DNA from 3 places in the Oceanimonas pelagia genome. Region 2 is predicted to be linked to each of the others. Evidence: predicted binding sites of a transcription regulator. Region 2 holds the regulator's gene; each other region holds the start of a gene.

Region 1 (9,932 bases), 1.3 Mb from region 2:
ACGGAACCCGGGGGAGGAGGAGGTCGGATTCCGCCGTTATTAAACCTGAGGGTTATTTACCGGCTTCGTGGCCGGGCTCTGACTTCATCACCTTGTAAATGAAGTAACCGGCGTAAAAACTGATCAACAGGGTGGTGGCAATGATGACCAGCATGGACATCAAGCCCACATCGCTGCCAAACATCAAATCGAGCCAGAATTCCATGGGATGTCTCCTTTCGCGCTCTCCGTTGAAGCCATCCTAACGGGACCACAGTGGCACATGCTGATCCTGATCAATAAAGCGGCGGGTCCTCCACTTTATTGAGGGTATAACCCGCTTGTTTCAGCAGGGCAATGAGACCCCGATCACCATAAAGGTGCAGCGCGCCCACCACCATCAGCGCCCGCCGGGGCGCCAGTTGCTCCAGCCGCGTCAGCCACATGCGATTGCGTTGTGCCAGCAGCTCATTCTCGATAAAACGGGTGAGCGTCGGGCTTTGCTCATCCTGCAACAAGGCCAGCAGGGTCTGTTCGTCGCCGCTCAGCCAGGCTCTGAGCAAATGATCGAGGTGATCCTGCATGTGCTTGAGTTCGTCCAGGCTGTGGGCCACAAAGTCCCGTTCAAGGTCGCGCCGGTGCAGCGACGACAGCAGTCCCATCACCAGCGCCGGCTGCTCCAGCCCGGCCACCGGCAGTTGCCGGTCCCGGGCCAGCAGCCGCAGCTGCATGTCGACGCCCTGGCGACTGTGAAAACCCAGCTCGGCGGCGCGCAGCTGGGTCAGTTGCAGGGCCACAAACCAGGGCGGCAGCTCGCGCAGGGCCGGGCGACCGCTGCGGGCCACGGCCTGCTCCAGCTCGAAGGCCAGCCGGGGGCCGAGCCGCTCGCGCCAGTCGGTATCGCGTTCAATCAGGTGGGCGAAGTCGTTAAAGTGAAGGGCAAGGGGGTCGATTTCCAGCAACAGCAGCTCGCTGCTATCCAGCGCCGCGAGCAGGGCCGGCGGCAGGGTGGCAAGGCGTTCATCGGCAACATGAACCGAGCCGAACAACCACAGTTGCCGCTCTCCCTTGGTGGCCTGCCACAGAGCGGGGGCGGCCAGTGCCTGAGTGCACCACAGCCACAGTAAAAAATGCAACATCCGTTTCATGAGACTCTCCGCTTGGCATGCCAGCCGTGATGATAAGAGGTGGACGTCAGCCGCCGGCCTTCAGCATCAGCCGATCCAGTGCCCGGTCGCTCAGCAACCGGCGCAGCCAGCCCAGCATGATGGTGGGACGGGTGACCGGATAGCGGGTTTTGGGACGGTCGCTGGTGAGGGCGTGCAGCAGGGGCGGCAGGCAGGCGTCCGCCGGCAGGCTGTAGCGGGAGCCGGGGCCGGGTTTTTCCAGCCGGGCCAAGGTCTGCTGATAGCCGGCCTTGTGCCGGCTGTGCGCCATGTCGATATGGCGCAGAAAGGCGGCTTTGGCGTTGGCGCGAAAGCGGGTTTCAATGGGGCCGGGTTCCAGCAGGCTGACATGCACACGGGTGCCGGCCAGCTCCAGCCGCAGGGTGTCGGTGTAACCTTCGAGGGCGAACTTGGTGGCATTGTAGGCGCCGCGGTATTGCATGGCCACCAGCCCCAGCACCGAGCTGTTCTGAATAATGCGGCCTTCGCCGGCCTCGAGCATGAGCGGCAGCACCAGCCGGGTGAGGTGGTGGGTGCCGAACAGGTTGGTGTTGAACTGCTCGCGCAGGGCCGCGGTGGGCAGATCTTCCAGGGCGCCGGGCTGGCCATAGGCGCCGTTGTTGAACAGGCCGTAGAGTTGGCCGCCGGTGAGCGTGAGGGCCTGCTCCAGGCCGCGCTCTATGCTGGCGTCATCGGCCAGATCCAGTTGCACCGCCCTGAGCCCCTGCTGTTGCAGCTGCGCCACGTCCTGTTCGGCCCGGGCCGAGGCGATAACCTGAAATCCCCGGCGGTGCAGGTAATGAGCGGCGGCGTGGCCAATGCCGGTTGAGCAACCGGTGATCAGAACAGACTTGGTCATGAATGGCTCCCGTTATCAAGCTGGGGCCAATGTAGCAGAAAAGGCGCGGGAGGATCGATGGCTGGCGTCCCCGGCAGGAATCGAACCTGCATCTAACCCTTAGGAGGGGCTTGTTTTATCCATTAAACTACGGGGACAAGGCCGGCACAATATTGCAAATTTCGCCTGAGGGTGCAACGTCGTGCCGAGCGTTTGGCGGTTATTCGAGCAGGATTACAGCTGGGTCAGGCGATCGCCGGGCATCACCGCAATGCGTTTGGCCTCGGCGCCGGCCGGCACCAGCAGGCTGTAGTCGGCATGGCTTTGCTGCACCACAAAGGCGGCCTGTGATGCCGTTTCGCTGTAATAGCCCGGCGTCAGCTGACGGCGGTGAGTGAGGGTGAATCTGTCTCCCACCTGAATGCCCTCGCGCCGGCCCAGATCCATCAGTATGCCTTCCTCCGACTGTTGCACTATGTTGCCCACCGCCTTGAGACAGGCCTGGGCCTTGATCACGTCCTGGCTGATGCTCGCCAGCAACTGCTCCACCGCCAGACCGTAACCGGACTGCCAGAATGCCTGTTCATGCACATTGACCCTGTCGTGCTTTTTATAGTCCCAGCTGGCGCGGGTCTGATAGCGGCGTTGCAGCAGCACGTCGCCGGTCAGGCTGTCTTCCAGGGTGATGCGCATGCGAAAGGCCCGGGGAATGTCGGAAAAGGTCCACTGGGTCCAGTGTCCGTCCTCGATGCTGATGTCTTCAATCACGCCGCTCAGTAACAGCCGGGACTGCTGTGTGCCGGCGAGCACATCGCTGCCCCGGCGCAGGCCGGCCGTGCGGGGCAGGGCCGGGTCGGTATCCAGGCCAAGGGCAAGGGTCGACGTAATATTGACGCTGGGCTCCAGCCGGCTGGCCAGCCGCTGGGCCAGTGCCGTGCCCAGTTCATAGATCTGCCCGGTGGCGCCCTGCTGCGGATGCAGCAGGGTGATGGGCGTCAGGGTCATGCCCGGGCGATAACGACCGGCGCACTGCTCCTGGCGGCGCTCGCCGGGCCAGATGTCGGCCCGTACCGTCAGCCACAGCCGGCCCTGCTCCCGGTGCTCGTTCAGGATCAGGTAGTCCATCAGCTCGCCCTGGGCGGAAATATCCAGTTGCTGGCCGGCAAAGGCGCCGTTGGTGGCCGACTGCACCGTGCTGAGAGAGGCGCCCGACTGCAGCAGCGCATCGCTCAGGGCCTGCTCCAGTGCCTGCTGGCGGGCGGTGTCAACTCCCAGACTGAGCGGCGCCGAGCCTTCGGCCTGATACCAGTCGGCCCGGGCGAGCAACGGAAACAACAGCAACAGTGAAGCAAGGTTTTTTCTGAGCACGGATGCATCCTGTCAAACGGTGAGCCGCCCTTAAAAAGTCGCGGTCCCAGTGAGAATATGGCAAGGTTTATGCAAAAACCTTGCCGGGCACATGGCCGCAACCTGGCCTGAAAGCGTAAAGTTGACGCTCCACTGGCCGATATACACTCAGTTTCTTTTGCTTCGGGAGCCTGTGAATGACAAGAGCCCTTATCCTGCTTGCCGTGCTGGGATTGTCCGCCTGCACCGGTCAGCCCCGGTTCGACGGTCAAAACCATTACCTGCCTCATGATCATGCGGCTCACTACGTCAGTCACCAGGCCCTGGGGGAGCAGCCGGCGCCGGCCCGTTCGCCCCGGCACAGTCAGGACGGTGTGCCCATGCGCATGAGTGCCGGCACCCGCAGTGCCCATCTGCCCGAGGCCGGGCCCTCGCTGGTGGGGGGCCAGACCCAGTTGCAGCGGCACATGTCGGCCCTGGCGCACCGGCTGGTGGCCTCGGCCCACAATATGAACCGGCAGGCAGGCATCGCCGTGAGTGGTTTTGTCAGCCAGGAGGACTACACCAGCCAGGACGAGTTCAGCCGGCTGCTGTCGGAAACCATGATGTTTCAGCTCAATCAGTACGGGCTGAAGGTGGTGGACTTCAAGGCGCTGCCCTTTATTCGCATTACGCCCGAGGGGGATGTGAGCACCAGCCGGGACTACCGCCAGCTGAGCGGGCGCATCAATGCCCAGTATCTGTTGCACGGCACCATCAGCGACACCCAGGGCGGCAAACTGATCAATGCCCGGCTGATCTCCATGGCGGATCACGGCATTGTCAGCAGCGCCCAGCAGTTTGTGCCCGATTATCTGGTGGCGGCCATGCTGAATACGCGCGGTCCCGAGATCCCCGACTACATCAGGAAACGCTATGAAAAATAAGCTGATTGCCCTGCTGGCACTGGTCACCCTGGCCGGCTGTGCCGGCCAGGGAAGCGCCGGTAGTCCGGCCCGGAATCATCTTTATGCGGTGGGTTATGCTCCCATCAGCCTGCAGCGCCCGGCGGACTACCAGCAGAAACTGCTGCATGCCATGCGTGCCTCGCGTCTGGACGCCTACCGGGAGCTGAGTGAGCAGCTGAGCGGAGTGCGGGTATCGAGCTCCAGTCAGCTCGACAGTCATATTCTGCAGGACGGCACCGTGAGTAGTGCCAGCCGGGGGGTGGTGCGCGGAGCTCGGGTGGTGAACAGCTATCCCGACGGCGACATGTACGTGACCGAACTGGAACTGGATCTGGCGCTGTATCAGAAACTGCGCCGGGATGGATTATAAGACAGCGGCGGCGGCTCACACCTTGAAGCCGGCCCCCTTGTTGATGCCCCGGGTGTGGCCTTTCTGATCGTAGGTCATGCTCTGGCGCTCGTGCAACCGGCTTAAAATATTGGCCAGCTGGCGGGTGCCGGCCAGGGACTGCTCCAGTACCTGCTCGGCCACCTGGTTGCGTTCCCGGCACCGTGCCATGAGGGCGCGCAGGGCATCGACCCGGGATTGATGGGTGGTTTTCAGTTGTTCCACCTCGGGGTGAGCGCACAGACTGGCGTCGGTGGCCTGAATATCGAGCAGCAGTTGTTGCTTTTGCTCGGTGAGGGGGGGCAGCTCCAGCGCCTTGCGCCGAACGATAAGCTGAAGCTCCCGTTCGGTCAGCTCAAGCAGCCGCTCGAGTTGTTCCTGTTGTTGTTGCAGCAGCGTATCAAGACTCATTAATACAGGGACTCTATGTCTTGCTCCAGATTGATGATGTTTCCGGCCAGCCTGTCGGCGTTCACCTTGTAGCTGCCGTCGTTAACCGCCTTTTTCAGGGCTTCCAGCCGCGCGCTGTTATCGGCGCCGGCACCGGCCTGCAGGCTTTGCTGCACGCGGCCGAGCTGTTTTGCTTCCGGGGTCAGGGTCACTTCGTCGCGGCCAGCCATGGTCTGGGCACGATGGTCTGTGCCGGTGCTGGCGGTACCGCTTTTTTGCGGGTACCTGTTGCTGACCGACGGGCCGTTATGAAATCCGGGGGGGAGCTTGTCGATGGCCATAAGATTCAATCCTGATTCGCTGCTGTCAGCCTGGTTATCGGCCGGCCTGTAAGCAACTTTAGCAGAATTTACAGTCCGACTCTCACCACCCCTGCCTCGCTGATCCGCCCCTGGATCTGGCGTCCGGAACGGCTGTTGCGAATGCGAATGGACTCATTAAAGCTGCCGTCTTCCTCGGCGATGCCGTCGGTGCGTATCGACAGCCCGCCGGTTTCGGCCACTATGGTGACCCTGTCGCCCTTGCACACCACACACAGCTGGCTGGCCAGCACCGGCCGGCCCGGGCGCAGATCCCGTTTGCTGCGGGTGCCTAGCAACGCTTGAATGTCGTCAAATACATCGCCGCGCAGCAGCACCTCGTCCTGGTAGCTTATCTGCAACTGTCCGGGCTGCAGCAGGGTATTGCGGGCGATGGGAACTGCAGCGGTCACCACCGGTTTGAGAATGCGCACCCGCACCGGCACAAACAGGCTCCAGCCCGGCTCTTCGTGGCACTGCACAAAAACGTGGGTGTTGCGCCGGACCTCGCCGGCTCCGCGAATGTCGGCGGTAAGCAGGCCCGGGCATTCGGTCAGTTGCAGGCGGGTGTCTATGCTGGCGGCTTCCACTTCAACCTGGTCCCGAGGGCCGGCGGCCACAAAATCACGCACATAGTCTTCGGTGTACTGGCGAACCTGTTCGTGCACACCACCCCAGGCCACCAGCGGTATGGTGGTCAGCAGCATCAGACTCAGCCGGGCTGCAAAGGGAAAACGACCTCTGTGCCGGGAAAAAAAACCGTTAAGCATCTTCACTCCATCGCCGATAACGCCTTCATCGCGGATCTTGACTGTGCCGGGCTCAAGTAGCGCTGACACCTTGCCGGTGTTAAGCTAGGTGACGGCAGATTACTAATTATGCATAAAATATGCCATGCACCTTGGCGTGGCGTTATGAATCGTTCTGGAGGCGGAATAATGGCGGGAGTACTTGACTCGGTAAACCAGAGAACCCAGCTGGTGGGCCAGAACCGGCTGGAATTGCTGCTGTTCAGGCTCAATGGCCGCCAAAGATTTGGCATCAACGTCTTCAAGGTCAAGGAAGTGCTGCAATGCCCCCGGCTGAGCAGCCTGCCCCAGCGTCATCCGGTGATTCGCGGCGTGGCCAATATTCGTGGCCAGACCATCTCCATTATCGATCTGAGCAAGGCCATGGGGGGCCGGCCCATCGAGCAGACCGACAACAGCTTTGTAATCATCTCCGAGTACAACCGTTCGGTGCAGGGCTTTCTGGTGCACTCGGTAGAGCGCATTATCAACGTGAACTGGGAGTCCATTCTGCCGCCGCCCAAGGGGGCCGGGCGTTTCAACTACATGACCGCCGTCACCGAAATTGACGGCGAGCTGGTGGAAATTCTCGACGTTGAAAAAATCCTCGATGAAATTTCCCCGGCCAGCACCGAAGTGAACGCGGACATCATCGAGCAGTCCCTGCATCAGGGAGGGCGGCACAAACCCGTGCTGATTGCCGACGACTCCTCGGTAGCCCGCCGTCAGGTGCAAAAGGCGGTGGAATCCCTGGGGCTGGAGTGCATTGTCACCGAAAATGGTCGCCAGGCCCTGAACAAGCTGGTGGAGCTGGCCGGGCAGGGCCCCATTCACGACCAGTTGTCGCTGGTGATTTCCGATGTGGAAATGCCGGAGATGGACGGCTATACCCTGACCGCCGAAATCCGCAATAATCCGGCACTGAAAGATCTGCACGTGATCCTGCACACTTCCCTGAGCGGCGTGTTTAACAAGGCCCTGGTTGAAAAGGTCGGGGCCGACAACTTTATTGCCAAGTTCCAGCCCGATGAGCTGGCCTCGGCCGTTAACAACGCGCTCTGAGCAAGGTGTAACGTACACGGATGAAAAATTTCACCGACGAGCAGTACTCGGCGTTTTGCCGGTTTCTGGAAAGCAACACCGGCATCGTGCTGGGTGACAGCAAGCAGTATCTGGTAAAGAGTCGTCTGGCGCCTCTCATGGCGCGTTTTGGTATCGAGTCCATGGGGCAGTTGCTGGAGCGCTCCATGCAACTGCGCGAGCGGGAGCTGAAAACCGCGGTGATCGACGCCATGACCACCAACGAAACCCTGTGGTTTCGGGATAGCTACCCCTTTGTTCAGCTCAGCGAGCGGTTGTTTCCCGAGCTGGCCAGGCCCGGCAAGTCTTTGCGCATCTGGTCGGCGGCCTGCTCCTCGGGGCAGGAGCCTTACTCTATTGCCATGACCGCCCAGGAATATTCGGCCCGGCGGCCAGGCAGTTTGCCGGGGCTGCAAATTCTTGCCACCGATATTTCCGCCACCATGCTGGAGCAGTGCAAAACCGGCATTTACGACAGCCTGTCGCTGGCCCGCGGCCTGTCGCCGGAGCGGCGCAGCCGTTTTTTTACGCCGCTGGATAACGGCCGCATGCAGTTGCAGGCAAGCATCAGAAACATGGTCAGCTTTCGGCCCTACAACCTGCTTGACAGCTATGCCTCACTGGGCAAGTTCGACATTATTTTCTGCCGTAACGTGCTGATTTATTTCTCTCCCGAGAACAAGTCCAAGATCCTCAACCAGTTTGCCGGCGCACTTAACCCCGGTGGCTACCTGCTGCTGGGGGCGTCGGAATCCCTCACCGGTCTGTCGGATCGGTTTGACATGATCCGTTGTACTCCCGGCATCATCTACCGTCTCAAATAAATCTGGCACACCTTTTGCTTTATTAGGGACCATTACCGGGTCACGACAAAGCAGGAGGTGGCGGTGACGATTTCTTTCGACAAGGCGTTTGGCATTCACCAGCATGCGCTGGTGGCTCGTTCCGAACGGGCCGAGCTGCTGGCCGGCAACCTGGCCAATGCCGACACGCCGGGCTACAAGGCCAAAGACATGGACTTTCAGGCCGCCCTCAGCCAGGCCCAGGGCGCTCAGGGGTTTTCCCTCAACCGCACCAACAGCCGCCATTTTGCCGTTGAACTGGCGCCGCCCGGCGCTGTGCAGTACCGGGTGCCTACTCAGCCCGATACCGGCGACGGCAATACGGTAGACGTGCAGGCCGAGCGCACCAGTTACATGGAAAACGCCCTGCAATACCAGGCCTCGCTGGAGTTTCTCAACAGCAAGATTTCCGGCCTGCTGAAAGCGATCAAAGGAGACTCAATGTGAGCCTTTTTAAGGTATTCGATATTTCCGGCAGCGCCATGAGCGCCCAGTCGGTCCGCCTGAACACCACCGCCAGTAACCTGGCCAACGCCGACAGCGTGAGCTCCAGCATCGATCAGACCTACCGGGCTCGCAAGCCGGTGTTTGCCGCCGATCTCGACAAGGCACTGTCACATCGTCAGGAAAGTGTCGGCGTCAAAATCATGGGCATAGTGGAAACCGACAAGCCGCTGCAAAAGGAGTTCAATCCGGATCATCCCCTGGCCGACGCCGAGGGCTTTATCTACAAGCCCAATGTCAACGTGGTGGAAGAGATGACCGACATGTTGAGTGCCTCGCGTAACTACCAGACCAATGTGCAGGTGGCCGACGCCGCCAAGCAGATGCTGCAGCAGACCCTGCGGCTGGGCAAGGGGTGATAAATGAATATATCCGGATATATTAACGGACTGCGGGAAACCGAGCCGGTTGACCTGGGAACACCCAAGGATCAGCAGCTGAAACAGGAAGACTTCTTTCAGCTGCTGACTCAACAACTGGCTTATCAGGATCCGTTCAAGCCGGCGGACAACGCCGACATGATCAGTCAGATGACCGCCTTTTCTACCTCTGAAGGCATTGCTTCCATGACCAAGCAGGTAGAAAGTCTTAATTCGGTCATGACTTCCAGCCAGGCCTTGCAGGCGTCCAGTCTGGTGGGGCAGCGGGTGCTGTTGCCGGTCAATACCGGACACTGGGATGGCAAGGCACCGGTTGATGGGGTAATTGTAACGGGTTCCGGGGTCGGTAACCTGACCATTACCGTAGAAAATGAAAAGGGGCAGACGGTGCGTACGCTGAACCTGACAGGGCCACATAAAGGCAACGTTCCCTTTACCTGGGACGGGCTGAATAATAACGGTGAAGCACTTACGCTGGGAAATTACAAATTTAAGGTAAACGGACTGGTCAATGGCGCCGGTACCGAGCTGAATGCGTTGGTTTTTGGCAAGGTCAGCAGCGTAACCCTGGGCAGTGGCACCAGCCCCAACCTGGTTAATGTTGTAGGTATGGGCGGTGTGCCGCTTGACAAGGTTCTTGAAATAGCCGGCGGAACGTCTGCGTGAGGAGAATGAATTATGTCGTTTAATATTGCTCTCAGTGGCATTAATGCTGCCCAGAAAGACCTGGATGTAACAGCCAATAATATCGCTAACGTCAATACCTACGGTTTCAAGGAATCCCGGGCCGAGTTTGCCGATGTTTATTCCAACTCGATTTTTGCCAATGCCAGAACCCAAACCGGTAATGGCGTGCAAACGGCAGCGGTGAGCCAGCAGTTTCATGAAGGTGCGTCGCTTTATACCAATAACCCCCTCGATATG
Region 2 (9,932 bases):
CAGGGCAGTATAGACGTGCGTGCCAACGAGCTGGTGGTGATCCGCAACGAGCAGGGCCTGCAGTCGATGACCGCCAAGGGCAGCCCGGCCACCTATGAGCAGATCCTCAACAACGGCAAGCCGGTGCATGCCGAGGCCCGGGAAATTCACTACGACATGCGTGCCCGTACCATCACCCTGATCCGGGACGCCAAGCTCAAGCAGAACGACAATATCGTCACCGGCTACCGCATTCGCTACTTTATCGACAAGGAACAGATGGAAGCCGAAAGCCAGGGCGGCAAGGACAGGGTCACCACCATCTTCCTGCCCGACCAGGTGCAGGAGTTCGACAAGCAGGATAACAACTGAGCATGGCGATACTGAAAGCGCGTGGGCTGCAGAAAAGCTACAAGGGCCGCAAGGTGGTGGCCGACGTCAGCCTGACCGTCAACACCGGCCAGATCGTGGGCCTGCTCGGCCCCAACGGCGCCGGCAAGACCACTTCCTTTTACATGATAGTGGGCCTGGTGCAACGGGATGCGGGCAGCATCACCATAGACGGCCAGGACATCAGCCACGAGCCCATGCACGCGCGCGCCCGCGCCGGCATTGGCTACCTGCCTCAGGAGGCGTCCATTTTCCGCCGCCTGAGCGTGGCCGACAACCTGATGGCGGTATTGCAGACCCGCAAGGATCTCAACGCCGACGGCCGTAACGAGAAAATGGAACAGCTGCTGGAAGAGTTCAACATCACCCACATTCGCGACAGCCTGGGCATGAGCCTGTCCGGCGGCGAGCGCCGGCGGGTGGAGATCGCCCGGGCGCTGGCGGCAGATCCACGCTTTATTCTGCTCGACGAGCCCTTTGCCGGTGTGGATCCCATTTCTGTGATAGACATCAAGAAGATCATTCTGCACCTGAAGGATCGGGGCCTGGGTGTGCTGATCACCGACCACAACGTACGCGAAACCCTGGACGTGTGCGAAAAAGCCTATATTGTCAGTCATGGCCACCGCATCGCCGCCGGCACGCCGGCGGAAATCCTGGCCAATGAACAGGTCAAAAAGGTCTATCTCGGCGAACAATTCAGCCTTTGACGGCACCGCAATGCGGTTTATCAGGAAGGATGCTGCAACGAAATGAAGCCAACTCTTCAGTTACGCCTGGGCCAGCAGCTGACCATGACCCCCCAGTTGCAACAGGCCATTCGCCTGCTGCAACTGTCCAGCATGGAACTGCAACAGGAAATCCAGATGGCACTGGACAGCAATCCCCTGCTGGAGCAGGAAGAGCCGGACAGCATCAGGGTTGACGACAACCGCAACGAAGAGCAGATGGCCTCCGACACCGCCATGGAGCGCAACCAGCTGTCCGAAGAGCTGCCCATGGACACCAGCTGGGAAGAGGTGTACACCGCCTCTCCGGTCAGCGGCGGCGCGGGCCTGCCGGAAGGGCTGGAAGACACCGTCTACCAGGGCGAAACCACCGAGAGCCTGCAGGATTACCTGACCTGGCAGATGAACCTGACCCCCTTCAGCGACACCGATCAGGCCATTGCCCTGGCCATTATCGACGCCGTGGACGACGCCGGCTACCTCACCGCCAGCATCGATGACCTGCTGCAGGCGGTATCGGCGGAGGAGCTGGGCATCGAGGCCGATGAGGTGGAAGCGGTACTCAAGCGCATTCAGCACTTCGACCCCATCGGCGTGGCCGCCCGCAGCGTGCAGGAGTGCCTGAGCATTCAGCTCGAGCAGTTTCCCCCCGACACGCCCTGGCTGGCCGAGGCCCGCAATCTGCTGGCCCAGCACATGGACCTGCTCGGCAACCGGGACTACCGCAGCCTGCAGCGCAAGACCAAACTCAAGGAAGACGAACTGCGTGAGGTGCTGGCACTCATTCAGCAGCTCGAACCCAGACCCGGCAGCAGTATCATTCAGGGCGATTCCGAATACGTGATCCCCGATGTGGTGGTCACCAAACGCAGCGGCGTCTGGGTGGCGGAGCTCAACCCCGAGGCCATGCCCAAAATACGCCTCAACCAGACCTATGCGGCCCTGGCCAGCAAGCCCCGCAACAGCGAGGACGGCCAGTTTATCCGCAACCACCTGCAGGACGCCAAGTGGTTTCTCAAAAGCCTTGAAAGCCGAAATGAGACGCTGCTCAAGGTTGCCAATTGTATTGTTGAACAACAACAGGCATTCTTTGAGCATGGAGAAGAGGCCATGAAGCCCATGGTGCTGAACCATGTGGCCGAAGCGGTGGAGATGCACGAGTCCACCATCTCCCGGGTGACCACCCAGAAGTTCATGCACACTCCCAGAGGCGTGTTTGAACTCAAGTATTTCTTCTCCAGCCATGTGGGCACCGACGATGGCGGTGAGTGTTCTTCCACGGCAATTCGCGCCCTGATCAAGAAACTGGTCGGGGCGGAAAACCCGGCCAAGCCGCTGAGCGACAGCAAAATCGCCCAGTTGCTGGCCGACCAGGGGATTCAGGTGGCCAGGCGAACCATCGCCAAGTACAGGGAGTCACTGGCCATTCCCCCTTCCAATCAGCGCAAACGCCTGGTTTAAAGGCAACGACAGAAGGAAGACGTTATGCAAATCAACCTGACCGGACACCATGTCGAAATCACCGATGCACTCCGTGATTATGTAAACAGCAAGTTTTCCCGGCTGGAACGCCATTTCGATCACATCACCAATGCGCACGTCATCCTCAATGTGGAAAAAATGCAGCAAATCGCCGAGGCCAAGCTGCATGTGAGCGGCGGCGAGCTGTTTGCCAACGCCCAGCACGAAAACATGTATGCCGCCATCGATGGCCTCATCGACAAGCTGGATCGTCAGATCATCAAACACAAAGAGAAGCTCAAGCAAAAATAACCATGGAAGTCGCCGACATACTGAGCAGGGGCTGCACGCGCAGTGCGGTTCCCTGCACGAGCAAAAAACGTGCTCTGGAAATCATCAGCGAGCTGGCTGCCGAACATCTCCACATCGGCAGCCAGCCGCTTTTTGACTGTCTGCTGGCCCGGGAAAAAATGGGCAGTACCGGCATTGGCAACGGTATCGCCATTCCCCACGGCCGCATCGGCAACGACAACAAGGCGACGGCCGTTTTGCTCACCTTTGCCGAGCCGGTGGAGTTCGACGCCATCGACAATCAGCCGGTCGGCCTGGTGTTTGCCCTGCTGGTGCCGGAGCAGGAATGCAAGCAGCACCTGAAAACCCTGTCGCTGATCGCCGAGAAGCTCAGCAACAAACAGGTATGCCGGCAATTGCGTCAGGCCGGCAGCGACGAAGAACTCTACCAGATCATGATTTCAGCCTGAGGAGTCAACATGCAGCTGGTGATCGTCAGTGGTCGTTCCGGGTCGGGTAAGACCGTGGCCTTGCGGGTGCTCGAAGATCTCGGCCACTACTGCGTCGACAACCTGCCGGTGGCGCTGCTGCCGGAGCTGGTGCGGCTGCGCCGGGACAAGCCCGGCGCGGTGGCGGTGAGCATAGACGTGCGCAACCTGCCCGACAGTGCCGAGCAGCTGGAAGCCTTTCTGGCCGAAGTACGGGCCATGAATGAGGTTCAGCTTTCCAGCATTTTCATCGATGCCGACAACTCGGTGCTGATCCGCCGCTTTGGCGATACCCGCCGGCTGCATCCGCTGTCCCGCCACAGCCTGACCCTGGACGAGGCCATTCGCGAGGAAACCCACCTGCTGGCGCCGCTGTCGTCGGACGCGGATCTGCGCATCGACACCTCAAGCTTGAGCATTCACGACCTGAGCGAAATCATTCGCGAGCGCATTCTGGGCAAAAAGGAAAAGGAGCTGAACTGGGTGTTCGAGTCCTTTGGCTACAAGTACGGCGTCTCCAAGGACGCCGACTTCGTGTTTGACGCCCGCTTTCTGCCCAATCCCCACTGGATTGCCGAGCTGCGCCCCTACACCGGCCGGGATCAGCCGGTGGCCGACTACCTGGGCAGCCAGCCCGAGGTCATGAAATACCTGTGGCAGCTGGAAAACCTGCTGATCACCTGGATGCCCCACCTGGAGCGCAACAACCGCAGCTATGTCACCGTGGCCATCGGCTGCACCGGTGGCCAGCACAGATCCGTGTTCATTGCCGAGCAGCTGGCCCGGGTCTTTACACAACTGGGCAAGAGCGTGCAGTTGCGCCACCGCACCCTGGAAAAACGCCATGCCGAAAATTGAACGCAACCTGCAGATCGTCAACAAACTGGGGCTGCACGCCCGGGCCGCCATTCAGCTGGTGCAACTGACCCAGCAGTTCGACGCCGAGGTCACCGTGTGCAACCAGCAAAAACAGGCCCCCGCCAACAGCGTGATGGGCCTGCTGATGCTGGAAACCGCCCAGGGTCACGCCATTCGCGTGGTGGCGGACGGGCCGGATGCGGAAGCGGCCATGAACGCCGTGGCCCGGCTGGTGGCGGATCGTTTCAACGAATCGGAATAACCCTCAGCCGGACGCCGAATGACAGAACCACAGGAACAAAGCAGCACGCCGGATCACCTGGAGACCATTACCCAGGCGCTGAACAGCGGCATGTTCGTGCACGTGCGCCGAATGCTGCAGCAAATGCGCCCGGGCGACGTGGCCTGGCTGCTGGAAGCCTCGCCCAGCCCCAGCCGCAAGGTGCTGTGGCAGTTGATCGATCCCGACGATTACGGTGAAATTCTGGAAGAGCTGTCGGAAGAAGTACGCGACGGCATTATTCGGCTGATGGAGCCGGAAAAACTCGCCAGCGCCCTGGAAGACATGGAGTCGGACGATCTGGCCTATGTGCTTCGGGATCTGCCCGAGCAGCTGTTCAATCAGGTGCTCACCGAAATGGACGAGCAGGACCGGCACCGCGCCGAACTGGCCCTGTCCTACCCGGAAGACACCGCCGGCTCGCTGATGAACACCGAGTTCATCACCCTGCGCCCGGACGTCACCATCGATGTGGTGCTGCGCTACCTGCGGCGGCACACCGAGCTGCCGGAAGGCACCGACACCCTCTATGTGGTGGATAACGACAACCGGCTGCTGGGGGACATTTCCCTCGCCAGCCTGGTGGTGCAGTCTCCCACCACCACGGTGGCGGAGGCCATGGACACCTCGGTGGAAGCCATTCCCCTGACCATGACCGACACCGACGTCGCCAACCTGTTTGAACGCCACGACTGGCTGTCGGCGCCGGTGGTGGACGAAAACAACCAGCTGCTGGGGCGCATCACCATCGACGACGTGGTCGACATCATTCGCGAGGAAGGCGAACACTCCATGATGGGCATGGCCAAGATGGACGACGACGAGGACACCTTTGCCCCCGTGCTCACCAGTGCCCGCCGTCGCTCCTTCTGGCTGACCATCAACCTGGGCTCGGCGCTGGTGGCCGCCAGCGTGTCCAACATGTTCGAGGAAACCCTGTCCCAGCTGGCCACCCTGGCCATTCTGATGACCATAGTGCCCTCCATGGGAGGCATTGCCGGCAACCAGACCCTGGCGCTGGTGATCCGGGGCATGGCGGTAGGCCATATCGGCGACAGCAACGCCCGCTGGCTGCTCACCAAGGAAGCCCTGGTGGGGCTGATCAACGGCATGCTGTGGGCCCTGGCCATTTCGGTGGTGGTGGCACTGTGGAAAGGCAGCTGGGAAATCGGCCTGGTGATCGCCGCCGCCATGTTTATCAACCTGTCGGTGGCAGGCCTGGCCGGCGCCAGCATTCCGCTTATTATGAAACGCTTTAATATCGACCCGGCCCTGGCCGGCTCCATGGCCCTGACCACCATCACCGACACCGTGGGCCTGCTCTCCTTCCTCGGCCTGGCCACACTTATCCTGTTGCACTGACCGGGACTAGGGACTGACTGTATGGGTTCCAATCCCCAGTCACCCGTCCCCGATCCCGGTTTTTACTGTCCTGCAATCTTCATATTGTCGATCAGCACGGAGCCGGTATGCAGGCTGGAGCGGGTTTCCACGTCGGTGCCGATGGCCTGAATGCCGGCGAACATGGTTTTCAGGTTACCGGCAATGGTGATCTCTTCCACCGGGTAGGCAATTTCGCCGTTCTCTACCCAGAAGCCGGCGGCGCCCCGGGAATAGTCGCCGGTGACGATGTTCACCCCCTGCCCCATCATTTCGGTCACCAGCAGGCCGGTGCCCATTTGCTTCAACAGTTCGTCATGGCTCTGGCCGCTGCTCGACACCGTCCAGTTGTGAATACCGCCGGCATGGCCGGTGACCGGCAGGCCCAGCTTGCGCGCCGAATAACTGGTCAGCAGGTAGGTCTGCAACACGCCGTTTTCGATGATGTTGCGCTCAAGGGTACGCACCCCTTCGTTGTCGAACGGAGCACTGGCCAGCCCCTTGTGGAGGTGCGGCTGCTCATGAATGGTGAGCCAGTCGGGAAACAGTTGCTCGCCGCAGGCGTCGAGCAGAAAGGATGACTTGCGATACAGGTTGCCGCCACTGATGGCCATCACCAGATGGCCAAACAGGCCCGAGGCCACGTCCGGATGAAACAGTACCGGCGCCTGGGTGGTGCCGATCTTGCGGCCCCCCAGACGACCGAGGGTGCGGCTCACCGCCTCGTCGGCCACCTTTTCTGGCGCCCACAGATCGTCAAAGTGGCGGGCCGAGGTATAACCGTATTCCCGCTGCATGTCGCCATCCTGCTCGCCGATGAGCACACAGCTCATGCCGTAGCGGGAGCCGGCATAGCCCTTGATAAAGCCGTGGCTGTTGCCATAGACCCGAATGCCCACATTGGCGGAAAAGCTGGCGCCGTCCGACTGCTTGATGCGCTTGTCCCGGCCCAGTGCCGCGCGCTCACAGCGCAGTGCCAGCTCGATGCCCTCGGCGGGCTCCATGGCGCGGGGAAAACACAGCTCAAGCGCGGGCGCCTCCCAGGCCAGCTGATCGGCATCGGCCAGGCCGGCGTGAGGATCGGCGGTGGTGTAACGGGAAATATCCAGCGCCGCCGCCACGGTGCGGGCAATGGCGTCGGGACGCAGATCCGAGGTGGAGGCCGAGCCCTTGCGGCCGTCCCGGTACACGGCGATGCCCAGGGCACCATCCTTGTTGAATTCAATGTTTTCCAGCTCGGCATTACGGGTATTGACCGACAGCCCGGTCTGCTTGCTGATGGACACTTCCGCCGCCTCGGCACCCAGGCGTCTGGCGCTTTCCAGCGCCTGCTCTACCGCCAGCTCAAGCTGGCGCTGTTCGGTTTGAATCTCTTCGGGAGTCATAATGAATTCGCTGGTTCCGTTTGCAGTTAGCATAACAGACCCCTGCGCCCCTTGGGAGAAGCTGGTAGAATAATCGCAATCCACGATCTGCAAGAGAAATGCCATGCGCCATCACGACGACCATCCCGACCACGACGACGACATCGAGTGGGTCAGCAAGAGTGAAATGAAGCGGGAAAGCCACGCCCTGCAGCAACTGGGCATGGACCTGGTCAGGCTCAAGGCCAGCGATCTGGCCAAGGTGCCGCTGGATGAAGAGCTGAAGGACGCCATCGCCCTGGCGCACAAGCTGTCCAACAAGCGCGAGGCCCTGCGCCGCCACCTGCAGTTTATCGGCAAGCTGATGCGCAGCCGCGACGTCACCGCCATTCGCGAGGCGCTGAATGCCTTTGATCAGAAGAACGCCGTGGTCAATGCCCACTTTCACCGGCTGGAGCAGTGGCGGGACAGGCTTATCCGCGAGGGCGACAAGGCCGTGGACGCGCTGCTGGCCGAGCACCGTGGCCTGGACCGGCAGAAACTGCGCCAGCTCGCCCGCACCGGCCGCAAGGAGCAGGCCGCCGGCCTGCCACCCAAGGCCTACCGGGAGCTGTTCCAGTACCTGAAACAAAACCTGGAGCCGTAAGAATCTGGTTGCCGCTGCGCGGCAATTTGCGGGCAGGCTGTCCCTATTCAGGGACAAGACCCGCGCTCCCAATAACAACGCCGGCATTATGCCGGCGTTTTTTGCTTTCAGGGGCGGCTTACTGGGTGCCGCCCACCGTCATACGATCCAGCTTGAGGGTAGGCTGGCCCACCCCGACCGGCACGCTCTGGCCGTCCTTGCCACACACGCCCACACCGGCGTCCAGGCTCAGATCGTTGCCCACCATGGACACCTGGCTCATGGCCTCGGGGCCGTTGCCGATCAGGGTCGCGCCCTTGATCGGCGCGGTCAGCTTGCCGTCCTCGATCAGGTAGGCTTCCGAGGCGGAGAATACGAACCGGCCCGAGGTGATGTCCACCTGACCACCGCCGAAATTGGGGGCGTAAATACCCTTCTTCACGCTGCGAATGATCTCTTCCGGTGGCGTCTCGCCGGCCAGCATGTAGGTGTTGGTCATGCGCGGCATGGGCAGGTGGGCATAGGACTCGCGCCGGCCGTTGCCGGTGGGCGCCATGCCCATCAGCCGGGCATTGAGCTTGTCCTGCATATAGCCCTTGAGCACACCGTTTTCGATCAGCACGTTATAGCCGCTGGGGGTACCCTCGTCGTCTATGGTCAACGAACCACGGCGATCGGACAGGGTGCCGTCGTCCACTATGGTACACAGGGAGGACGCCACCTTTTCACCAATGCGGCCGGAATAGGCGGAGGAGCCCTTGCGGTTGAAGTCCCCTTCCAGGCCATGGCCCACCGCCTCGTGCAGCAGCACACCGGGCCAGCCGGCCCCCAGCACCACCGGCATGGTGCCGGCGGGGGCGTCCACCGCCTCCAGGTTTACCAGCGCCTGACGTACCGCTTCCTTTACATAGCCCATGGCGCGGGGCTGGCCGTCTAGCTCTTCCAGAAAATAGTCGTAGCCGAAGCGGCCGCCGCCGCCGCTGCTGCCGCGCTCACGGCGGCCGTTGCGCTCGGCCAGCACCGAGCAGTTGAGCCGTACCAGCGGGCGCAGATCCGTGGCCAGGGTACCGTCGGTGGCCAGCACCAGCACCTCTTCGTACACGCCGGAAATGGAGGCGATCACCTGGGTCACGGCGGGATCCAGACTGCGGGCAAAGGCGTCCATCTGCTGCAGCAGGGCAATTTTCTGCTCCCGGGGCAGGCTGTCGAGGGGGTTTACCCCCGCATAGCGGGCAGTCACCGGCTGCTGCCGGCCCACCTTGAAACGGCCGTCGCCACCGTGAGCGGCAATGCCCCGGGCGGCGCTCACCGCCTGATCCAGGGCGGCGGCGGTGAGCTCGTCGGAATAGGCAAAGCCGGTCTTCTCGCCGCTCACGGCGCGCACCCCCACGCCCTGCTCGATGTTGTAGCTGCCGTCCTTGACGATGCCGTCTTCCAGCACCCAGGACTCGTGCACGCTGTTCTGAAAATACAGATCGGCAAAGTCGATCTGGTGGCGGCTGAGCCGCGCCAGCTGGGCATCCAGCAGAGCCATGTCCAGCTCGTTGGGCACCAGCAGGCTTTGGTTGATCTGTTCAATACTCATTCGTTGTCTCTCCACACCGCCCGCAGGCGGGCATGTTGGGCCACTGGCATGTCACGACGCACGCGCTCGAGGCGTTCACGCTCTAGGGGGGCACACACCAGCCCTTCCTCATCGGGCAGGCAGGCACACACCTCACCCCAGGGATCCAGAATCACCGAATGCCCCCAGGTCTGACGCCCGCCGGCGTGCACGCCCACCTGATCGGCGGCCAGCACGTAGCACTGGTTCTCAATGGCCCTGGCCTGCAACAGCGGCAGCCAGTGCGCCTGTCCGGTCACCCGGGTAAAGGCCGCCGGCACCATTAAAATTTCGGCCCCCTGCTCGCGCAGGGCGCGATACAACTCGGGAAAACGCAGATCATAACAGATAGACAGGCCCAGGCGACCAAAGGGACTGTCCACCACGCACAGTTCACTGCCCGGGCTGAAGCTGTCCGACTCCCGGTAACGGCCGTGGCCGTCGGCCACGTCCACATCAAACAGGTGCAGCTTGTGATAGTGTGC
Region 3 (9,932 bases), 1.7 Mb from region 2:
ATGGGCATTGGCCTGGTGTTCTGGTCCATCGCCGAGCCCATTTACCACTTTCAGAGCAATCCCTTCATTGCCGAGGGCATGACCCCGGAGGCGGCGGAAGTGGCCATGCGCATCACCTTCTTTCACTGGGGCCTGCATCCCTGGGCCATTTATGTGGTAGTGGGGTTGTCGCTGGCGTATTTCTCCTACCGGCAGAATTTGCCGCTGACCATTCGTTCGGCCCTGTACCCGCTGATTGGCCGGCGCATTTACGGCTGGATGGGCCATGCCGCCGACACCCTGGCGGTGTTTGGCACCGTGTTTGGCGTGGCCACCTCCCTGGGGCTGGGCGTCAGCCAGATCAATACCGGGCTGAACCACCTGTTTGGCATGGAAGTCAGCACCGGTAACCAGCTGGTGTTGATCCTGGTGATTTCGGCCATTGCCACCGCCTCTGTGCTCTCCGGCATTGGCCGGGGCGTGAAGTGGTTGTCGGAAATCAATATCTGGCTGACCGTGGCGATCCTGCTGTTCCTGCTGGTGTATGGCCCTACCCGTTACCTGCTGCAGAGCTATGTGCAGGGGGTAGGGGATTACCTGGCCCATGTGGTGCCGATGAGCACCTGGACCGATGCCAGCAAGGACGGCCAGTGGCAGTCCTGGTGGACCGTGTTCTACTGGGCCTGGTGGATGTCCTGGTCGCCCTTTGTCGGCATGTTTATTGCGCGCATCTCCAAGGGCCGCACCATTCGCGAGTTTATCTGCGGTGTGTTGCTGGTGCCGACCCTGCTGGGCATGCTGTGGCTGACCTTGTTCGGCGGCTCGGCGCTGTATATTGAGCTGACCCACACCATCACCAACGCCGCCGGCGAGGCCAGTGCCGCCATTGGTCAGGCCGGTATAGTGGCGGCGGTCACCGACAACGTCACCTCGGCCCTGTATGCCACCCTGACCCTGCTTGACGACGGTGCCATGGGCTATGCGGCCTCGGTGCTGGCCACCGTGCTGGTGGCGCTCTATTTCATTACCTCGGCCGACTCCGGCACTCTGGTGGTGACCACCATTCTGTCGATGGGCAATGAGCATCCGCCCCGCAGTCAGCGGGTGTTGTGGGGCATGGCGGTGGCCGCCGTGGCGGCCATTCTGATGATGGCGGGTGGACTCAAGGCGCTGCAAACCGCGGCCATTATTGCCGCCTTTCCGTTCTCGGCGGTGATCATGGTGATGATGTGGGGGCTGTTCCGGGCCCTGCATCAGGAAATGCCGGTGGAAGAGCCGGTGACGGTGCCGGTGAAGCTGCCGCCATCGTCTTGACATTCTCCCCGTTTCGGGGCGGGCGAGAACGTCCTGCCCCGAAACGGGGAGCCTTGAATCATAAAATTGTTGCTATTTGACTCCTTACTGCCCATAACCCCTGTCTTTTAGCCCGCAAAGTCGCCTTTTAAGGCGACTTTTTTGTTATTTATCCGGGGCTTGCCCGTTGGCACAAAAGTTGCCGTTACCCACGGTAACCCAATGTGGCTGCGCGAGTTTTCTGACCGGAAAGACCGGTTATTCGCCCTTGAAGCATACACTTTATGAGCTTGCTCACAGTTTGTTTTCGAGACAGGGAGAAAACCGATGTTAGAGATATTGCGCGGTACTCTGGTGTTATATATTTTTTAAATGTTTGCATCAGCAATGTAAATGTTCCCCAGGATGGCGCTGGACGGCCAGCGGCAGTACAAGGCTCACGCCTTGCACCTCGGCAGGGGCAGGAGGAAACGCAATGAGTCAGCCACAACGTGTTGGTTTTTTGTTGGTAGAAAACTTCACCATGATCTCCCTGGCATCGGCCATTGAGCCGTTGCGCATGGCCAATCAGCTGTCGGGTAAAAATCTGTATGAATGGGTCATGCTGAGCGAAACCGGCCAGCCGGTGCGGGCCAGCGACGGCGTGCAGGTAACGCCGGATCATGCCACCCACGACTGTGGTCACCTCGACATGATGCTGCTGTGTGGCGGGGTGGGCATTGCCAACGCCCGCAGCCGCCATTTGCGCGCCTGGCTGCAGCAGCTGGCTCACCGCAAGGTCAAGCTGGGGGCCGTGTGTACCGGCAGTTTCCTGCTGGCCGACGCCGGCGTGCTCGACGGGTATCGTTGTACCATTCACTGGGAATACATGGCCGCGTTTAAAGAGGCCTTCCCCCGTCTGGAAACCAGCAATGCCCTGTACTGCATCGACCGCGACCGGCTGACCAGCAGCGGCGGCACCGCCCCCATTGACATGATGATGCATCTGATCGAAAAGGAGCATTCCAGCGCCCTCAGCACCGCCATTTGCGACATGTTCCTGTGTGAGCGCATTCGCGATGGCCAGGAAGAGCAAAAGGTGCTGCTGCGCCACCTGGTGGGGCCGGCCCAGCCCAAGCTGGCGGAGGTGGTGGCGCTGATGGAGGCCAACCTGGAAGAGCCCATTACCCTGGATGAACTGGCTCACTATGTGGGGCTGTCGCGCCGCCAGGTGGAGCGGCTGTTCCAGCGCCATGTGAAATGCTCGCCGTCGCGTTATTACCTCAACCTGCGGCTGAAGCGGGCCCGCCAGTTGCTGCGCCAGACCTCAATGGCGATCATCGATATCGCCACCGCCTGTGGCTTTGTGTCCATGCCCCATTTCAGCAAATGCTATCGCGAATGTTTTGGCGTCCCTCCCCGGGACGACCGTTGCAGCCGCCCCGTGCCCAGGGCGGCCGAGGCTGCACCTGTCTTGCCCAGAACGGACTTTGCTGCCCACCTTGACACGGCGCGCAGCGAGCCTACCTTTGCGTCTGTGATCCTGTAACTGTTCTGACACTTTATAAGCAACAAGCCCCGCACTGCGGGGCTTGTTGCTTTTTGACTTTTTTTGTAGCTGCCGCTTTAGCCGGCAGGGCCTGTACAACAGGCCTTGAAGACATCTTTGTCTGTGAGTCTGCGCCAACTGAAGTGGCGCCTACAGTAAGTAGCAGCCTGCTGGTAAGTCACAAGGTATGACAGGTGACGCTTTTAACTATGCCCCGGTCGCTTTCAGCCACAGCGCCCCCATTGGCGCGGGATAGACTGCCCCTGAATCCGGTGAACCCCGTGTCACCGCTAACCGAATGCGAGGAAGGGCAGGCTATGCACAACGCAGCAGAAGTACACAATCAGGCCATTGTCATTGACGGCCTCATTATCGCCAACTGGGGGCGCGAACTGTTTGAAGACATGCGCCGGGGCGGGCTGACCGCCGCCAACTGCACCGTGTCGGTGTGGGAGGGGTTTCAGGCCACGGTCAACAACATTGCCGAGTTCAACCGCTACTTTCAGGAGCATGCCGACCTGATCCGGCCGGTGCGCACCACCGCCGACATTCTGGCCGCCAAGGAAGAAGGCCGCACCGGCATTATTCTCGGTTTCCAGAACGCCCATGCCTTTGAAGACCAGCTCGGTTACGTGGAAATTTTCAAGCAACTGGGCGTGGGCATCGTACAGATGGCCTACAACACCCAGAACCTGGTAGGTACCGGCTGTTACGAGCGCGACGGCGGCCTGTCCGGCTTTGGCCGCGAGGTGGTGGCCGAAATGAACCGGGTCGGCATTATGTGCGATCTGTCCCACGTGGGTGCCAAGACCTCGGAAGAGGTGATCCTCGAGTCCAAAAAGCCGGTGTGCTATTCCCACTGCCTGCCCGCTGGCCTGAAGGATCACCCGCGCAACAAGTCGGACGCCGAGCTGCGTTTCATCGCCGAGCACGGCGGCTTTGTGGGCGTGACCATGTTTGCCCCCTTCCTGAAGAAAGGCATTGAGTCCACCGTCGACGACTACGTCGAGGCCATTGGCTATGTGCTGGACATAGTGGGTGAAGACGCCATCGGCATCGGCACCGACTTTACCCAGGGGCACGATCAGAACTTCTTCGAGTGGCTCACTCACGACAAGGGCTATGCCCGCCGCCTGACCCGTTTTGGCGAAATCATCAACCCCGAAGGCATTCGCACCATAGGTGAATTCCCCAACCTCACCGAGGCCCTGCTGCGCAATGGTTATTCTCCGCGGCTGGTGGAGAAGATCATGGGCGGCAACTGGGTTCGTGTGCTCAAGGACGTCTGGGGCGAATAAGCAGAATCAAGGAAGCAAGGGAGAAACAACAATGTCAGTACATGCACCCGAAATGCCGATTGAAGTAGATGCCGACACCGGCGTCTGGACCACAGACGCCCTGCCCATGCTCTATGTGCCGCGTCACTTCTTCGTGAACAACCATATGGCCATCGAGGAAGAGCTGGGCCCGGAGCGCTATGCCGAAATCCTGTACAAGGCCGGTTACAAGTCGGCCTGGCACTGGTGTGAAAAAGAGGCCGAGTGCCACGGCATCAGCGGCGACGCCGTGTTTGAGCACTACATGAAGCGCCTGTCTCAGCGTGGCTGGGGCCTGTTCACCATTGAGCAGCTGGATATTGCCGCCGGCACCGCCCGGGTTCGCCTGGATCACTCCGCCTTTGTCTATCAGTACGGCAAGGTGGAGCGCATGGTGGATTACATGTTCACCGGCTGGTTCGCCGGCGCCATGGATCAGATTGCCCAAAGCCTGGGTTATCCGGTACGCACCCGGGCCCGCCAGGTGCAAAGCGGTGCCCAGACTGGTTGCGATTACGGCCTGTTTGAAGTGAGCCCGCTGTAAGGCGCGCTCCTGGCAAGTATTAATTTTCGGTGGGCCGGGAGCACGGCCCGCCGCATGTACAAGAGGATTCCAGGATGGGACAGTTCGACGCCTTGTTTCAACCCATGAACATCAACAAGCTCACCATTCGCAACCGGGTGGTGAGCACGGCCCATGCCGAGGTGTATGCCACCGACGGCGGCATGACCACGGATCGCTACGTTAAGTATTACGAAGAAAAGGCCAAGGGCGGCCTGGGCCTGGCCATTTGTGGCGGCTCTAGCGTGGTGTCCATCGACAGTCCCCAGGCCTGGTGGAGCTCGGTTAACCTGAGCACCGATCGCATTATTCCTCACTTTCAGAATCTGGCCGACGCCATGCACAAGCACGGCGCCAAGATCATGATTCAGATCACCCACATGGGCCGGCGCTCCCGCTGGGACGGTTACAACTGGAGCACCCTGGTGTCGCCCTCCGGCATTCGCGAGCCGGTGCACCGCGCCACCTGTAAAACCATTGAGCCGGAAGAAATTCAGCGCATTATCGGCGACTATGCCCAGGCCGCCCGCCGCGCCAAGGAAGGGGGGCTGGACGGGGTGGAAGTGTCCGCCGTGCACCAGCACCTGATCGATCAGTTCTGGAGCCCGCGGGTCAACAAGCGCACCGACGAGTGGGGCGGCAGCTTTGAAAACCGCATGCGCTTCGGCCTGGAAGTGCTCAAGGCCATTCGCGCCGAAGTGGGTCCCGACTTCGCCGTGGGCCTGCGCATCTGTGGTGACGAGTTCCACCCCGACGGCCTCAGCCACGACGACATGAAGCAGATCGCCAAATACTATGACGACACCGGCATGGTGGACTTCTTTGGCGTCATCGGCTCCGGTTGTGACACCCACAACACCCTGGCCAACGTGATCCCCAACATGAGCTACCCGCCGGAGCCCTTCCTGCACCTGGCGGCGGGCATCAAGGAAGTGGTCACAGTGCCGGTGATCCACGCCCAGAACATCAAGGATCCGAACCAGGCCCAGCGCATTCTGGAAGGCGGCTACGTCGACTTCGTGGGCATGACCCGGGCGCACATGGCCGATCCGCACCTGATCACCAAAATCAAGCTGGGTCAGGTCGACCAGATCAAGCAGTGCGTGGGCGCCAACTACTGTATCGACCGTCAGTACCAGGGCCTGGACGTGCTCTGTATTCAGAACGCGGCCACCTCCCGCGAGCACCTGGGCATGCCCCACATCATCGAGAAAACCGACGGTCCCATTCGCAAGGTGGTGGTGGTGGGCGGCGGCCCCGGTGGCATGGAGGCGGCCCGGGTGGCGGCCGAGCGCGGCCATAACGTGGTGCTGTTTGAAAAGGCGCCCGAGCTGGGCGGTCAGATCACCCTGGCGGCCAAGGCGCCCCAGCGTGACCAGATTGCCGGTATTACCCGCTGGTACGCCCTGGAGCTTAACCGCCTCAAGGTGGATGTGCGTCTGGACACCGCCGCCGATCTGCCCGCCATCATGGGCGAGCAGCCCGACGTGGTGATCCTGGCGGTGGGCGGCACTCCCTTCCTGGAGCAGAACCCCGAGTGGGGCGCGGAAGAAGGCCTGGTGGTGAGCACCTGGGACATTCTCTCCGGCAAGGTAGAGCCGGCCAAGAACGTGCTGGTGTACGACACCATTTGCGAGTTTTCCGGCATGTCGGCGGCGGACTACCTGGCCTCCAAGGGCAGCCTGGTGGAACTGGTGACCGACGACATCAAGCCCGGCGCGGCCATTGGCGGCACCACCTTCCCCACCTATTACCGCTCGCTCTATGAGCGCGAGGTGATCATGACCTCCGATCTGGCTCTGCACAAGGTCTACAAGGAGGGCGACAAGCTGGTGGCGGTGCTGGAAAACGAATACACCGGCCAGCAGGAAGAGCGGGTGGTGGATCAGATTGTGGTGGAGAACGGCCTGCGTCCGGACGAGCGGCTCTATTACGAGCTGAAGGGCGATGCGGTCAACAAGGGCCAGATCGATCTGGAGGCCCTGTACGACGCCAAGCCTCAACCGGCCCTGGCCGAGCACGGCAAGGGCTATCTGCTCTACCGTCTGGGCGACTGCGTGTCCCAGCGCAACACCCACGCCGCCATCTACGACGCCCTGCGTCTGTGTAAAGACTTCTGAGTCCGGGGCCGGGGGCAACCCCGGCCCTGCAAGGAGCCCGCTATGTTTGAGCCTGTGATCCCTTATTTGTTAACGCTGGCCTTTGCCCTGGCCGCCATCGGTGCCATGCGCCGGGTGCGGCTGTGGCGCCGGGGCCGGGCCAGCCCCGTGGCCTTCTGGAGCGGGCTGGCCGCCATGCCGCGCCGCTATCTGGTGGACTTGCACCATGTGGTGGCGCGGGACAAGTACATGTCCAATACCCACGTGGCCACCGGCGGCGGTTTTGTGCTGGCGCTGGTGCTGGTGGTGCTGGTGCACGGCCTGGGCCTGCACAGCGCCTGGCTGGTATGGCCGTTGCTGGGTGCCAGCCTGCTGATGACGGTGGGCGCGTTGTTTGTATGGAAGCGCCGCCGAAAGCCCGCCAGCGAACTGCCCAACTCGCGGCTGTCCCGTGGCCCCTGGCAACGACTGCCGAAAAGCCTGCTGGCGTTTTCGCTGGGCTTTTTTATCGCCACCCTGCCGGCCGCCGGCATTCTGCCCGAGGGCACCGGCAGTACCCTGCTGGGTCTGCTGCTGCTGGCGGTGTGCGGCTGGGGTCTGGGCGAGCTGGTGTTTGGCATGGCCTGGGGCGGCCCCATGAAGCACGCCTTTGCCGGTGCCCTGCACCTGGCCTTTCACCGCCGTCCGGCCCGCTTTGGCGGCGGCCGCGACACCGGCCTGAAGGCGCTCGATCTGAACGCCGACAAGCTGGGGGTGGAAAAGGTCACCGACTTTAAGTGGAACCAGCTGCTGGGCTTTGACGCCTGCGTGCAGTGCGGCCGCTGTGAAAGCAAGTGCCCGGCCTTTGCCGCCGGCCAGCCGCTCAACCCCAAAAAGCTCATTCAGGACATGGTGACCAGCCTGGCCGCCCAGGAAGAAGTGAGCTACCGGGGCAGCCCGCACCCGGGTCAGGAAGGCGCCGCCCGCACCGGCTGCCCCGACAAGCCGCTGGTGGAGAGCATGCTCGACAGCCAGACCCTGTGGTCGTGCACCACCTGTCGCGCCTGCGTGGAAGAGTGCCCCATGATGATCGAGCACGTGGACGCCGTGGTGGACATGCGCCGCTTCCTGACCCTGGAGCGGGGCCAGACCCCGGGCAAAGGCCAGGAAGTGCTGGAAAATCTGATTGCCACCGACAACCCGGGCGGCCTGGCCCCGGCCAGCCGCAGCAACTGGGCCGCCGATCTCAACATTCCGCTGATGAAGGAAGTGGGCGAGGCCGATGTGCTGCTGTGGGTGGGTGACGGCGCTTTTGACATGCGCAACCAGCGTACTCTGCGTGCCCTGGTGCAGCTGATGCGTGCCGCCGGCGTGGACTTTGCCTACCTTGGCAACGAAGAGCTGGACTCGGGCGATCTGGCCCGCCGCCTGGGCGACGAAGCCACCTTCCAGCGGCTGGCCAGGGCCAATATTCGTACCCTGGGCAAGTACCGCTTTAATCGCATTGTCACCGCCGATCCGCACTCGCTGCAAAGCCTGGGCACCGAATATGCCGAGCTGGGCGGCGAGCTGAACGTGGTGCACCACAGCGAGCTGCTGGCCGAGCTGCACCAGCAGGGCAAACTGGCGTTCAGCAATGGCCAGAGCGGCAGGCTGACCTACCACGATCCCTGCTATCTGGGCCGCTATAACGGCGTCTATGATGCGCCCCGCTACCTGCTCGATCAGCTGGGCTTTGAGCGCACCGAGATGGAGCGCAGCGGGTTCCGCTCCCGTTGCTGCGGCGGCGGCGGCGGCGCGCCGGTCACCGACATTCCCGGCGAACGCCGTATTGCCGACATGCGCATGGACGATGCCCGGTCGGTGGATGCCGAGCTGATGGCGGTGGCCTGCCCCCAGTGCACCCTGATGATGGAAGGGGTGGTGGAGCCGCGGCCCGAGGTGAAGGACATTGCCGAGCTGCTGCTGGAAGCACTGGTGCAGCCTGCCGAACAGCCGAACAAGGAGGAAGCCCATGTCTGACGTTATTCGCAAGGATCCGCGGCTGGCCTGGATTGCCCGCAACCGGCTGCATCCGCGCCATGGTGAGCTGAGCGGCCAGCCGAGCCGCGGCCCCACCGGGCTGCTGCGCAAGAACCCGCGGCCCCAGTGGCAATATGGCCCCAGCGGCCTGCGCCGGCTGGACCGGCTCAACATGCACGGCGCCGCCGGGGTCACCACCCTGGTGCGCAAGGCCAGCGAGCAGCCGCAATTGCCGCTGCATGTGGTGGACAATCCGCAGCATTACATTGCGGTGTGGCTGCCGCTGTCCGGCGGCCGCCTCACCGGCCACGGCAAGGACGTGCTCGGCCTGGCCCAGCAACTGGCGGCGGCGCAACACCAGGCCACCGCCGTGCTCGGGCTGGTGTGCGGCGAGCTGAAGGAAGGCATTGAGGAAGCGGGCGTGGATCGGCTGCTGCAACTGCACGGGGTGGACGGCTACCAGCCCGAAGCCTGGACCGAGCTGTGCCTGCAGGCCGACAGCGAATTCCAGCCGCTGCACTGGCTGTTTCCCGATGCCGGCGAGTCGGCCGAGCTGGGCCGGCGGCTGGCGGTGGCCCTGGGCGAGCGGCCCGCCACCGGGGTGTGGAAGTGGGAGGGCGAACAACTGATCGCCCGCAGCGGCGCCGGTCATCAGGACATTACCCGGCCGCTGTGCCGGCTGCTGTTGCTGCTGGAAGAGTGCGCCATGCCCTGCACCGAATACCGCTATCAGACCCTGCCGGTGGAATTTGAGGCCGATGCCTTGCCCACCGCCCGGGTACAGGATCAGGGCCGGGTGGCGGTGGACCCGTCCGACATTCCCCTGGCCGAGGCGGAGTTTATTCTCTCTGCCGGCAATGGCGTGCACGACTGGGAGCAGTTCCACCAGGCCGCCACTCTGCTGGGGGCCGCCGAGGGCGCCAGCCGGGTGGCGGTGGACGACGGCTTTATGCCGCGCAGCCGCCAGGTGGGGGCCACCGGTACCTGGGTGAGTGCCCGGGTTTACATTGCCGTGGGCATTTCCGGTGCCGTGCAGCACCTGCAGGGCCTCGGCAAGGTGGAAAAGGTGGTGGCCATCAACCAGGACAGTGACTGTGACATGGTGAAACGTGCGAACCTGAGCGCCATTGGCGACAGCCGCGACATTCTGGCGG

Evidence for each region. Region 2 encodes sigma-54, which starts transcription at its own class of promoters, with help from an activator protein. Its sites were predicted from a motif close to TGGCACNGTTTTNGCTT; they were not measured.
Region 1: the regulator sigma-54 is predicted to act here: its motif matches at 6,293-6,309, upstream of flgA (flagellar basal body P-ring formation chaperone FlgA).
Region 3: the regulator sigma-54 is predicted to act here: its motif matches at 1,461-1,477, upstream of gbdR (choline metabolism transcriptional regulator GbdR).

The regions. Positions count from the first base shown of each region.
Region 1 is NZ_CP118224.1:627,025-636,956, forward strand. It holds gene PU634_RS02880 (DUF3149 domain-containing protein) at 53-205, opposite strand; gene PU634_RS02885 (TraB/GumN family protein) at 276-1,127, opposite strand; gene PU634_RS02890 (SDR family oxidoreductase) at 1,174-2,004, opposite strand; tRNA gene PU634_RS02895 (tRNA-Arg) at 2,067-2,141, opposite strand; gene PU634_RS02900 (flagellar assembly protein T N-terminal domain-containing protein) at 2,218-3,351, opposite strand; gene PU634_RS02905 (FlgO family outer membrane protein) at 3,528-4,256, shown strand; gene PU634_RS02910 (LPP20 family lipoprotein) at 4,246-4,647, shown strand; gene flgN (flagellar export chaperone FlgN) at 4,663-5,076, opposite strand; gene flgM (flagellar biosynthesis anti-sigma factor FlgM) at 5,076-5,396, opposite strand; gene flgA (flagellar basal body P-ring formation chaperone FlgA) at 5,465-6,184, opposite strand; gene PU634_RS02930 (chemotaxis protein CheV) at 6,353-7,264, shown strand; gene PU634_RS02935 (CheR family methyltransferase) at 7,285-8,106, shown strand; gene flgB (flagellar basal body rod protein FlgB) at 8,170-8,571, shown strand; gene flgC (flagellar basal body rod protein FlgC) at 8,568-8,987, shown strand; gene PU634_RS02950 (flagellar hook assembly protein FlgD) at 8,991-9,674, shown strand; gene PU634_RS02955 (flagellar hook-basal body complex protein) at 9,687-9,932, shown strand, end outside.
Region 2 is NZ_CP118224.1:2,877,245-2,887,176, forward strand. It holds gene lptA (lipopolysaccharide transport periplasmic protein LptA) at 1-351, shown strand, start outside; gene lptB (LPS export ABC transporter ATP-binding protein) at 354-1,079, shown strand; gene PU634_RS13820 (RNA polymerase factor sigma-54) at 1,122-2,558, shown strand; gene hpf (ribosome hibernation promoting factor) at 2,583-2,870, shown strand; gene ptsN (PTS IIA-like nitrogen regulatory protein PtsN) at 2,873-3,319, shown strand; gene rapZ (RNase adapter RapZ) at 3,329-4,195, shown strand; gene PU634_RS13840 (HPr family phosphocarrier protein) at 4,182-4,457, shown strand; gene mgtE (magnesium transporter) at 4,476-5,837, shown strand; gene pmbA (metalloprotease PmbA) at 5,900-7,240, opposite strand; gene yjgA (ribosome biogenesis factor YjgA) at 7,344-7,865, shown strand; gene tldD (metalloprotease TldD) at 7,984-9,429, opposite strand; gene PU634_RS13865 (carbon-nitrogen hydrolase family protein) at 9,426-9,932, opposite strand, start outside.
Region 3 is NZ_CP118224.1:971,128-981,059, forward strand. It holds gene PU634_RS04485 (BCCT family transporter) at 1-1,293, shown strand, start outside; gene gbdR (choline metabolism transcriptional regulator GbdR) at 1,748-2,800, shown strand; gene PU634_RS04495 (dipeptidase) at 3,118-4,098, shown strand; gene PU634_RS04500 (4-vinyl reductase) at 4,130-4,660, shown strand; gene dgcA (dimethylglycine demethylation protein DgcA) at 4,735-6,798, shown strand; gene PU634_RS04510 ((Fe-S)-binding protein) at 6,841-8,778, shown strand; gene etfA (electron transfer flavoprotein subunit alpha) at 8,771-9,932, shown strand, end outside.